3 regions of the Thalassospira sp. CA1 genome follow, and region 1 is predicted to be linked to each of the others. Evidence: riboswitches for the same ligand, from Rfam matches in the RefSeq annotation. Region 1 holds a riboswitch; each other region holds the start of a gene.
What was found. A riboswitch is a leader RNA that binds a small molecule or an ion and turns the genes downstream of it on or off. The one in region 1 is predicted to bind cobalamin.
Positions count from the first base shown of each region.

Region 2: linked by a shared signal. The riboswitch ahead of AC5Q5A_RS02625 (methylmalonyl-CoA mutase family protein) and the one ahead of cobU (bifunctional adenosylcobinamide kinase/adenosylcobinamide-phosphate guanylyltransferase) in region 1 are both predicted to bind cobalamin.
Region 3: linked by a shared signal. The riboswitch ahead of AC5Q5A_RS05435 (DUF4198 domain-containing protein) and the one ahead of cobU (bifunctional adenosylcobinamide kinase/adenosylcobinamide-phosphate guanylyltransferase) in region 1 are both predicted to bind cobalamin.

Region 1 covers NZ_JBZCIA010000001.1:30,595-34,752, reverse strand. Annotated here, with positions in the region: gene AC5Q5A_RS00160 (histidine phosphatase family protein) at 1-112, shown strand, start outside; gene AC5Q5A_RS00155 (hypothetical protein) at 133-771, opposite strand; cobalamin riboswitch at 1,323-1,513, shown strand; gene cobU (bifunctional adenosylcobinamide kinase/adenosylcobinamide-phosphate guanylyltransferase) at 1,572-2,111, shown strand; gene cobW (cobalamin biosynthesis protein CobW) at 2,146-3,186, shown strand; gene cobN (cobaltochelatase subunit CobN) at 3,286-4,158, shown strand, end outside.
Region 2 covers NZ_JBZCIA010000001.1:568,867-573,024, reverse strand. Annotated here, with positions in the region: gene phhA (phenylalanine 4-monooxygenase) at 1-456, shown strand, start outside; gene AC5Q5A_RS02630 (response regulator) at 515-937, opposite strand; cobalamin riboswitch at 1,224-1,402, shown strand; gene AC5Q5A_RS02625 (methylmalonyl-CoA mutase family protein) at 1,540-3,588, shown strand; gene scpA (methylmalonyl-CoA mutase) at 3,591-4,158, shown strand, end outside.
Region 3 covers NZ_JBZCIA010000002.1:291,620-295,777, reverse strand. Annotated here, with positions in the region: gene cbiM (cobalt transporter CbiM) at 1-630, opposite strand, end outside; gene AC5Q5A_RS05435 (DUF4198 domain-containing protein) at 647-1,444, opposite strand; cobalamin riboswitch at 1,615-1,811, opposite strand; gene AC5Q5A_RS05430 (DUF924 family protein) at 1,962-2,504, shown strand; gene AC5Q5A_RS05425 (glycosyl transferase family protein) at 2,564-3,628, opposite strand; gene yaaA (peroxide stress protein YaaA) at 3,653-4,158, opposite strand, start outside.

The DNA of each region.
Region 1 (4,158 bases):
TGAAACCGCATTGGCATTTCATATCGACACGTTGGGGCTGACCACGCTTGAATATATCGACGGTGTCGACGAACCGGGCTGGCGCGTGACCGCTGTCAATCAGCGCTTCTAAGGAGCTTAAGGGGTGTTCCGTCAGGCAGAGGCCAGCTCGATATCGGATGCCATGTCATCAAGGGCATGTTCTGCCAGATAGCGGTCAACCATATCCGGGTTCAGATCATGCTTTTCGCAGATGTCGAAAACATCGCGCAGATAGGCCTGATAATAGGGTACCGGACGGCTGCGCGATTTGCTGCGCAATTTGGCAACATTCGGGAAATCACCGGCAAAGGATGCGTTTTCAATTACCTGGATGATGGTGTCATCAATGATGGCAGCCGGCATTCCGCAATAAGTCTTGCCGCAGGCAGACAACATCTTGCTGGCAGTCGGAACAGAAATGCCGGGCTGGGAAAGCAGCTCGTTCAACTCGTCCTGTCCGAAATCCGAGATCGACATCAGGGTCACCAAGGTCGGCATATCGCGCACAAGCAGCGACAGCGCATTGACGCGAATGCCGCGTTCATGGGACCAGATGATGGTTGCGATTACACCCTTTGAGGCATCCTCGGCAAAGATGTCACGCACATGGCGGCGTGCCAGAGTGATCTCGCCATCGGTTGCGTGCTGTTCAAGAAAATCCTGAAATGACCGATCAGAACTGTTCAGACGGTCCAGCAATCCCAGCCACATGTCCTTACGAGACGATGTGGTCCAGGTTGGCGCGTTCATTTGTCGGATTTTGGATAGGTGAGAACGTATTGCCATTGGTCTTGAAAAATCCAGATTACCCCAAGAGTTTCGGTGCAGTATTTCCTGCAGCCAGCCGGGTGATGTGTCTATATCCCGGGTTTTCGCCAGATTGCGGATTGTTCCGTCTTTAGGGTCAGGACCTATTAATTTGGTTTGAATGGTTAAACAGATTTGTGCGGATACGCGGAGTAAAACTGCAAGAAGATATTTATCTTTCAAGGTTTTACGACAAAGTAGCCCGTGCAAATCCGATTAATCCGAAGGACAGACGTTATATTTGCAAACTCCAGCGTCAAATCCCTTGTGCGGGATACTAACCCGCCCGGCGGTCTTTTCCTTGGATTTCGCAAATATAACGTCTGCCATTCAAACCAAATTAATAGGTCCTGACCCTAGTTCCAGCGCAACGGCTTGATGTTGGCTGAAATGGTATGACCTCTCAAGCAGACAATTCTTACAAATACTGACCTTCCGATTAGGGTGGGGTGGTAACGAAGGGTTAAGTGCCGAGAATGACCTTTGGCATTTTTGGCAAACCTGCTAGGTTCGGCGCATCGTTCGGTGATGGGAAATCGGTGCAAGGCCGATGCTGCCCCCGCAACTGTATCGGGTTGGGAGATCCGGGTCGGTGCCAACGCGCCAGACCAGCCACCGGGAAACCGGGAAGGCGGATCGCTTTCATGCCCGCAGCCAGGAAACCTGCCGAAGGTGTCACTATTCGAAGGAAGGTGACGACGCAATCGGGCCTCGGTGGGAGGCCATGGCGAGGAAGAAACGGGATGACCCAGACTTTACCCCCTGACGGCCCATTTGGCGGGACGCATCTAATCCTTGGCGGGGCGCGATCCGGCAAAAGCCGGTTTGCTGAAAACATCATCAATCAGGCGGGTGGTGGCACATATATCGCAACCGGGCGTGCCTGGGATGACGAAATGGCCAACCGAATTGATCTTCACAAACAATCACGCGGTGATCTTTGGCAGACATTGGAAGAGCCGCTCGAACTTTGTTCGGCGCTGCAGACCTGTAATGTCACAGGCGGCAAGCCGGTTCTGGTTGATTGTCTGACCTTGTGGCTGACCAATCTGATGCTTGAAGATCGCGACATTGATGCCGAGATCGGGGCTCTTTGTGACCTGCTGCCAACACTTGTTGTGCCGGTGCTTTTTGTCTCAAACGAGGTTGGCTTTGGCATCGTGCCTGAAAATGCGATGGCGCGTGCCTTTCGCGATCACGCCGGACGCCTGCATCAACGCATTGCTGAGATTGCAGACAAGGTCACCCTTGTGGTGGCCGGCATTCCGATGCAGGTTAAATAGTAACATAAAGAATTGAATTTTAAGGATTTCATAAATGGCACAATTAGGCAAAATCCCGGCAACCGTCATTACCGGCTTTCTGGGCGCTGGCAAGACAACCATGATCCGCAACATGCTGGAAAACGCCAATGGTAAACGCATTGCGCTGATCATCAATGAATTTGGCGATCTGGGTGTTGATCGCGGTATCATCAATGGCTGTGGCATTGAAGGCTGCGAAGAGGATGATGTTGTTGAACTGGCAAATGGTTGTATCTGCTGCACCGTGGCCGATGACTTCCTGCCAACCATCCAGGGCCTGATTGATCGTGACACGCCACCAGATCATATCGTTATCGAAACATCTGGCCTTGCCCTGCCAAAACCGTTGGTAAAGGCGTTTAACTGGCCCGAAGTCCGGTCGCGTGTGACCGTTGATGGTGTTGTGGCGGTTCTTGATGGCGCTGCCCTGCGTGATGGGCTGTTTGCCCATGACCATCATGCGGTGCAGGCGCAACGCGAAGCAGACGAAAATCTTGATCATGAAAGCCCGCTTGAAGAACTGTTTGAAGAACAGCTCCACTGTGCGGATATGGTGGTTCTGAACAAGACGGACCTTTTGACCGATGCTGAACGCAGCAAGGTCGAAGCCGATATCCGCGCAGAGCTGAAAAAGCCGTCGGTCAAGATTATCGCGACCGAACATTCTCGGGTTGAAAATACCATCCTGCTTGGTCTGGGGGCTGCCGCCGAGGATGACCTTGATAGTCGTCCAAGCCATCATGACGATGGTCACGAACATGACCATGATGATTTCGACAGCTTTGTTGTCTCGCTTGATGCGATTAGTGATCCGGCCAACCTTGAAAAGCGCCTGATTGATGTCGTGCGTCAATTTGACGTGCTGCGCATCAAGGGTTTCCTGGACGTGCCGGGCAAACCGATGCGCCATGTGGTTCAGGGTGTTGGTGAACGTTTTCAGCGCTATTTCGACCGTCCGTGGGCGGATGGTGAAACCCGTCGGTCCGAACTGGTGGTGATTGGCCTGCATGGTCTGGATCGCGTTGCGATCGAGGCCGCCATCAAGGCCGCCTGATCCAATTTAACCTGATAAAGCTCACCTGAAACCGGATGCTAAAAATCATCCGGTTTCAAACTTTTTGAAGACCAAACGCACAAGGATACGGATCGCGCGATGCATCTATTGGCAGCCCAGCCCGGAATGGTGACAGATGGCAGTGAGGCCGTTGACCTTGGACAGCAACCAGGCGATGTGGTGATCCTGTCTGCGGCCGAGTCTGAGCTCGCTTGCCTTGCCGGGGCGCAAGCGCGGCTGGTAGATGCATTTGGCGATGAAACCCCGTCACTGCGTCTGGCAAGTTTGCTGCAGCTTGGCCACAACATGTCGGTCGATCTTTATATCGACGATGTACTTTCCGACGCCAAATTCATCATCGTGCGCATTCTGGGCGGGCGCGGTTATTGGGATTATGGCATCGAAAAGTTGGTTGCGCTTGCGCGTGCCAAGGACATTCCATTGGTCCTGTTGCCAGGTGATGATCAACCCGATGCGGAGCTTTTGACGCTTTCGACCGTCAAGGGGCGCGAATATCAGAATATCTGGCGTTACCTGATCGAAGGCGGACCGCAAAATTCCGAGAATTTACTTCGCCTTATATACGAAAAGTTAAATTCAAGCGTTAACTGGAGCTGGTCACCGGCGGCCCCGCTGGTCAAGGCCGGGGGCTATTGGCCCGGCAAGGCGCAGGCAAGCCTTGATGAAATCCGGGTTAACTGGATTGAGAATCAACCGGTTACGCCGATCATCTTCTATCGGTCTCTGGTTCAGGCGGCCAACCTCGACGTTATTGACGCGCTGGTTGAGGAACTTTGTGCCAATGGTCTGAATCCATTGCCGATTTTTGTTGCCAGCCTTAAGGATCCGTTGGCTGCAGCGTTGGTCGATGACTGGTTGGGAGAAACCAGTGCGGATTTGATCCTGAATACCACCGGCTTTGCGATATCTGTTCCGGGTTCAGAACGAAAAAATGGTCCGTTTGACGCGGTG
Region 2 (4,158 bases), 540 kb from region 1:
TATGGCGCCAAGGGCCCAGAGGCCATTGCGATGGGCGGCCTGAAACAGCTGGCGCGGATGTATTGGTATATGGTCGAGTTTGGCCTGATCATGACCCCACATGGCTTGCGCGCCTATGGTGCGGGCATGTTGTCATCGCAAACCGAAACCATCTATTCGGTTACCGATCCCACGCCAAACCGGGTGGCGTTCGAGCTTGAACGTGTCATGGGCACGGATTATGCGATTGATGATTTCCAGAAAACCTATTTCGTTCTGGAAAGTTACGATCAGCTGTTTGACGCGATGAATGTGCCGCTGGCCCCGATCTATGATCGGCTCGCCAAGAAGCCTGCGATTGATCCGGCGACCACCTTGCCGACAGACCGGCTTTATCATGTGCATGGGGCTACAGACAGCATCATTTCCCTGGGGGAGGAGACGCACAGGCCCCACAGACAACAACGCCCTGCATAAGGCAGGGCGTGGCGATCCGTTCAGGATTGATCAAGGCAGAGCCGGTCTGCCAGCACTGCTAGCAGGCACTGATGGAATGACCCAGCACCCGATTGAGTTGCTCAAGCACCACTTTCGGGCTGGCGTCCTTGCTGATGAAATCGGCCGCCCCAAGCGCATCGGCTTGTGCGCGGGTGTCGGCATCATAATGGGCCGAGAAGAAGAAAACCGGCACGTTTTGGCTGTTTGGATAGCGGCGGCGAATTTCGCAGAACGCTTCAAAGCCGCTCATACCCGGCATTTCAATATCAAGGATGATGGCACGGGGATAAAGCCCGTCCAGCTGATCAATCAGATCATCGGCACAATCAAAACCGGCCACGTCATATCCTGCCCGACGCAACACTGTTTCAAGGGCTGCCTTGGCGCTGGGACTGTCGTCGGCGAACGCAACCAGTCCATCAGGACAAAATTGCGACGGCATGGCGCTGAGCGCGTTCATGGATGGCGATACTCCGAGTTTTGGGACAAGTCCAAACTGACAGACGAAAATGTCAAATTGGTTAAACCCGCCAAATTTTTGCCACGCAATGTTCCGGCTTCACCCCGATCTCGCACCCGTGCCGCGAAAGTATAAGGCCGCAATGATCGGAACCATGTGACGCCCAAACGATAAACACACGGGCAAAATCCCAATGTTTCCGCCAACATAACGTTACGGAAACCTGATTTGTCGGGGTCGATATCCGTCTAAATAGGTATTTCCATGCCTATTTACGGAATTATGGACAGGTGCTATAAACCGCCATGTCGCGAATGTGACCGGAAAATAGGATCGGGAATCCGGTGCGGCCGTGCCTTAGCGCACTTTGGCCAAGCCCGGAACTGCCCCCGCAACTGTAAGCGTAACGGCCTTTTTGCAGGCTTTCTCGCGAGTCAGAATACCGATGGTGTTTTCTTGGCATGAAATGGGCCGGGCGGGGTGTACCGGGTACTGGGAATCCGTAGTAGAATAGAATTTGGCAGAGTTCCGTTCCCCAACGCCATATGGAGGCCCCATATGGAGTCGCATCAAGGACGGGACACACCAAGCCGGGAGAAACCATGTCCGACCCGCTAAAGCTCGCATCCGAATTTCCATCTGCTGATTATGCAAGTTGGCGCAAGCTTGCCGAAGAGGCCCTTAAAGGGGCACCGTTCGAAAAGAAGCTTGTCACCAATACGCTTGACGGGTTTTCCGTTCAGCCGATCTATACAAATGATGATCAGGATGACGCGACCCGGCTGATTCACGAAGTTCTTAATGCCACGGTCGAGCCGCGCGAAACCGTCACCGGCTGGGATATCCGCCAGCTTCATACCCATCCCGATCCCAAGGCCACCAATGCCGCGATCCTTGAGGACCTTGAAAATGGTGCGACCTCAATCACGCTAAAACTTGATGCCGCCGCCCGTGCCGGGCGCGAAATCAGTTCTGCCGAGGTGGGCGTTGACGGGATTGCCATTCATTGTCTGGCCGATCTTGATGCCGCGCTTGAGGATGTGTACACCAACCTCGCCACCGTCGGGCTGGATGCCGGGGCGGCAGGTGTTCCGGCGGCAGCACTTCTGGCAGCCCATATCGCAAATACCGATGGTGCCGACGAAGCCGCACCGGCCTTTAATATTGATCCGATTGGCACGCTGGCATCCACCGGCACCCTGCCCTGCGGCGCACAGGACGCGGTTGATCATGCGGCAAGCGTTGCTGTTGAGCTGATTGACCTTTTCCCGCTGGCGACCGCGATTTCAGTGAATGGCGCACCTTATTACAATGCCGGTGCCACCGATGGTCAGGAACTGGCCTGTTTGCTGGCAAGCGGGGTGACTTATTTGCGCGCCCTGACCGATGCCGGAATGGCAGTTGATCAGGCCGCGGGTGCGATGGTGTTTAACGTTGCCATCGGCACGGACTTCTTTGCCGGGATCGCCAAGCTGCGTGCGCTTCGCATGATGTGGAGCCGCGTTCTTTCGGCATCCGGTGCCGAGGATGCGACGATTACGATCAATGCGGTTTCAGCCGAAATGGCCCTGACCAAGGTTGATCCGTGGGTCAATATGCTGCGCACCACGGTGACAAGCTTTGCCGCCGGTCTGGGTGGTGCGGATAGCGTCACCTGCCTGCCTTATGATCATCTGATTGGCGTGCCCGATGGCTTTGCGCGACGCATTGCGCGCAACACCCAGCTGATCTTGCAGGAAGAAAGCAACGTGCACCGGGTCATCGATCCGGCGGGTGGTTCGTGGTTTATTGAAAACCTGACCAAGGAACTGGCGAAGGCCGCCTGGTCCAAGTTCCAGTCGCTTGAGAAATCGGGTGGTATTCTAAGTGCCCTTGCCAATGGCAGCCTGAAGACCGAGATCGAGACCGTCTGGAATGCGCGCGAAAAACGCCTGTCGACCCGTCGCGATCCGCTGACCGGTGTGTCGGAATTCCCCAACATCACAGAAGCCAAAGTAACCTGTGAAAAGCCGGACCTTGAGGCGATCGTTGCAGATGCCAAGGACCGCCAGACCAAGTTTGATGGCACGGTCGGCAACAGCCTTAATGCCATGATTGAGGCCGCCCGCGCCGGTGCTACCATCGGGCACATGTTTACCGATCTTTATGGCACCAGTGCCGCGGCCCGTATCGGTGCCCTGCCTGCCCATCGACTTGCCGAACGTTACGAGGCACTTCGCAAACGTTCAGATGCGCACAAGGCAAAGACCGGATCCTTCCCGCAGGTGTTCCTGGCCAATCTTGGCAAGGTCGCCCAGCACACGGCACGTGCGAGTTTTGCGCGTAACTTCTTTGAAGCCGGCGGGATCGAGGCGATCACCAATAACGGCTTTGCCACTGCGGATGATGTTGCAACCGCCTTTGGCGAAAGCGGGGCGAAAATCGCCATCATTTGCGGATCAGACCCGCAATATGCCGACATGGCTGCCGACGTTGCCAAGGCACTGAAATCCAAAGGGGCCAGCATGGTTTATCTTGCTGGCCAGCCGGGCGATGCGAGGCCTGCTTACGAAGCAGCCGGCATTAACGAGTTTGTCTTTGTCGGGGCCGATGTCCTTGCCATTTGCGGTGCCGCACTTGATCACCTTCTTGGCAAACAGGGGGAGAAATAACCATGACCCGCATTCCTGATTTCTCCGACCTTCCGCTGTTTGATGGCGCATCCGCAGGTGCAAAGGACCCGTTTGAAAGCACGCCCTGGACCACGCCAGAAGGCATTGATGTCAAATCATCCTATGGCCCCAAGGATCTGGACGGGATTGATCACCTCAATACCATGCCGGGCATGCCGCCATTTTTGCGTGGCCCCTATCCGACCATGTATGTGCAGCGCCCCTGGACGATCCGCCAATATGCCGGTTTCTCGACCGCCGAGGAATCCAACGCGTTTTATCGCCGTAACCTTGCCGCCGGGCAAAAGGGGCTTTCGATTGCCTTCGATCTGGCAACCCACCGTGGCTATGACAGTGATCATCCGCGCGTCGCAGGCGACGTTGGCATGGCCGGTGTGGCGATTGACAGCATCTATGACATGCGCACCCTTTTTGATGGCATCCCGCTTGATGAGATGTCGGTTTCCATGACCATGAATGGTGCGGTTCTGCCGGTGATGGCGCTTTATATTGCGGCCGCCGAAGAACAGGGCGTTGCGCACGAACAGCTTTCGGGCACCATTCAGAACG
Region 3 (4,158 bases), on a different contig from region 1:
CGGCTGCATCTCAAAGCCCGACATCTGATCGGCGGCCTGCAACAAGGCCGGTTTGACCTTGGCGATCAGATACACTGATGCCGCTGAAACCAGTCCTTCGACCACCATGATCGGAATGTGGGCAAAGAAGACCAGCTTGGCCGCCGGGACAAACGCATCACCGCTGAGCGCAAGCGAAATCGCGACAAATACCGTTGTCAGCCCGATGGAAGATGCACCGGCACATCCGCCAAGGACGGCGGCTGTGACCGGGTTGCTGCGCGATACCATTCCCCGGAACAAAAGCCCCGCCAGCACAGCTGGAAAGGCGATATTGACCGTATTGACGCCAAGAACCGTCAGGCCGCCAAAGCCAAAGAAAACCGCCTGAAGCAAGAGACCGACAAAAAGTGCCGGAAACGCGGTCCAGCCAAGCACCAGCCCGGCAAGACCGCTCATGATCAGATGCACACTGGATGGTCCCACCGGCACATGAATAAGCGACGCAACAAAGAATGTTGCCGACAAAACCCCGGTTGCGGGAATTTTATCGATTGGCAGTTTCCGCAGACCAAGGCCAAGCCCGGCAACTGCAAGAATACCCCCACCAATCAAGACTTCCGGTGCCAGCGCACCATCAACAATATGCATCTGTTTTGTCCCTCGCCTATTTCACATCATAGGCGCGAACCCACAGGACTGCATCCTGTGAAAGTTCCTTGCCCTGAAATTCTTTATCAGGGCCGCTGCCAAGTGCTGCAAATCCCCAAAAACCTGCCTTGGGGACACCAAAAGTGAAATACCCGTTTTGATCGGAGATGGCCACAACCGCACCACCGGGCATTGGCGATGCCGTTGGCCCTTTGGGTGTGTTACTGGCCATATCGGGTTCTGCGGCCATGTATTCGATTTCGACTTCAACACCGGCCACAGGTTGGCCTTCCCCTAACACTCGGCCGGTAAAGGTCGAACCGGCAATGATGTTGGTTGGTCGATTAAACGGCAGGATTTCGGTTTTTAGACCTTGCGGTTCCATCCAGTCGGTCGGAATTTCATTGCGGTTCACATAGGACTTCGTGATCTGCTGGATGAAGATATCTTCGCTTTCTTCATAATACGGCGCGGGGACCACCACCATGACGTAATCACCGCTGCGGCGCAGAGTCAAAGTTGCGTCAAAGGCCGCTGCCGAGTTGGCAATTCCGGTGAAAGTAATCGGCGAAAGCGTTGATTTCAGATCAAGTTTCTCACCGCGGTTAACCGCATAAAATTCAAGCGGCTCGGCCATATCCATGACATGACCGTTTTCAAACGGGTGCCAGAAAATCAGCTTAACCGGCTGATCCCCGGCCTTGGTCACGTTCACGTCCGGCGTATAGGCCAATTGAAAATGCGCATGCGCCGGCATGGCCGCCGACAGCACGCAGGCGCTTGCAATTGCAAGCCTGCCAAGGGTCTTAAACATATAATCGTCTCTTTCTCAAACGATGCACGCAGGCCAAAGGCCCAACGCACAGGGTCAGGATAAAGAACGATAGGATGGCTGGAAGCAAGATTGCGGATCTTCAAAAGACCGTTTGTACCCCTGCAACCTGACGCTCACCCCGGCGTCCAACAGTTTCATACCGGGCAATCGGCACCCGGCAGTCAAAGGCAGGTCTCCTGGCTCACGGTTTAAACAGCAATGCGCCTTCCCGGTTTGCACCAGTGGCATAAGCAATGCTCTGAACGCTTACAGTTGCGGGGGCAGCCGTGGCTTTGTCATGCATGACGCACCACGTTCCCTTTTAAGTTGGTCCAATCGGATCAACACCAAAGACAATGTCATAATCCACGCAGGACGGATTGCTGTCAACTCCTTGCCCCATGGTCCATGACAATCTTTTTGCGGATGGCTTGACGCGCCTTAAACCGGGCGCGAAGATCACCCGCAATTTTGCCGACGGGCCGCAAAAGCCTGCAATCAGATGGGTGGAAACATTATGAAACCTGAAACGGTTCTTGTTTTCTGGTTCAAGGAACTCGAAGAAAAACAGTGGTTTATCAAGGATGAAGCCCTGGATCGCCATATCGCGGAACGCTTTGCCGATTTTCATGCCGCCGCCACGGCCGGGGAGCTTTTTAACTGGCGCAAAACCGCCCACGGACGGCTTGCCGAGATCATCGTTCTTGATCAGTTTTCCCGCAATATGTACCGCGATCAGCCACAGTCCTTTGCATCGGATCCAATGGCATTGGTGCTGGCGCAGGAAGCTGTTTCCTTGAGGCTGGATCGCAAACTGGTCACCCCGCAGGAACAAGCATTCCTGTATATGCCCTACATGCACTCAGAATCAGAAATCATTCATGAAGTGGCGGTTGACCTGTTTTCACAGCCCGGCCTTGAGCACAATTACGAGTTCGAGCTGAAACACAAAAAGATCATTGACCGGTTTGGCCGCTATCCACATCGGAACGAAATACTGGGCCGCGCATCGACGCCAGAGGAAGTGGCGTTTCTCAAAGAGCCCGGATCATCGTTCTGAGCATTAAAAAAGGGACGGTTTCCCGTCCCTTTTATTCGATCGCACTTAGGCGCAGAACATCAGCCAACATCACGGTCGCGATTATCCCACCAGCCTTGAACAAGGCTTTCTGCCTCATCCATGTAATCCGCCTTGCCAGCAAGGAAGGCTGCCATGGCGGCACTCCCCTTGATCTTGGCTTCGGCGGGAATATCTTCCACCTCGCCACGCCAGACTGCCAGGAAGTGCTTTAGCGACACAGGGCTTTGATCTTCGCCATCCTTTTCGGTTTTTGACAGCAATGCGGGCCAGCGAACATCATTGAGCTCACCATTATCAAGCATGCGCAGATCGACATGCTTATAGGGTGTTCTTTCGGCTTCGCCGCCACCGCCCTTGATCACACCGATGCGTGGAAGTTCCAAAAGCTTGCCGGTTTCACGATGGACATCAAGAAACGCCGGATGAAACACACCAAGGAAGGCTGCACGCGCATGCAACGGATTAAGCAAACGCAGTAACGTATTGACCGGACTGCGCAACCCAAGAAGCGGACGCAATCCAATCAGCTCCTGCAGCTTGGGATGCATGTGACGCAGCGGCAGATATGCAAAACCCTTCGATGCGATATCAGAACGCGCTTCTTCTGCAGACATGGCAATCGGAAGCTTAAGCGCCTTGATGGCAACTTCTGTGCTGATCCCGTTGACCAGATGCGAGTTATAGCCATGCATCAGCACCGGAACATTATTCTGCGACAGCAAAAGCGCCGACAGCACAAACCAGGGCAGACCACGGGTCCGACCGGCCGCATAGGATGGCCAATCCAGCGCAGGACGCATAAGCGCGTCATCTTTGCTGTCTTCATCCGGTTCAAGGCGCGCGGCCTTGCGCACAGCTTCGATCATGCCGGCCAGTTCTTCGGGCGTCTCAGCACGGTAGCGCAGCATCAAAAGGAATGCGCCAAGCTGGATCGGTTCGACCTCGTCGCGCAGGATCATCGAGAACGCATCAAATGCCTCCTCGCGTGTCAGACTGCGCGAACGACCCGGCCCACGGAAGAACGTGCGCAGATAGCCAGAAAACGGATGCGCCTCTGGTAAGACATTCTCATCCTCGAGCTGTTCAAGATGCTCGTCGGTCATATGGTTTCACCGGAATAGTTGGTGTTACTGATCGTGAATACGCGTGAAGACCCACTCTGTCTCGGTCGAGAGGTCATCCTGATAGCGATAGCCATCAACATTAAACTTCTTGAGCTCTTGCGGGTCTTCGAGCCGATTGTCAATCATATAGCGTGCCATCATGCCACGCGCACGCTTTGCCGAGAAGCCGACAACCTTGGCCGTACCGCCCTTCACTTCCTTAAACACAGGCGTAATTACCGGGCCATCAAGGACCTTGGTCTTGATCGATTTGAAATACTCGTTCGAGGCGAGATTGATCAGGCTTCGATCCTTGTGACCTTTTGTAATCGCGTTGATTTCTTTTGAAAGCTTATCATCCCAGAACGCGTAAAGGTCCTTGCCCCGCGGGTTGGAAAGGCGCGTTCCCATTTCAAGACGATATGGCTGCATCAAATCGCGCGGCTTCAGAAGGCCATAAAGGCCCGAGAGCATCCGAAAATGATCTTCTGCCCAGTCGATGTCTTCGGCCTTCATGGTATCGGCATCAA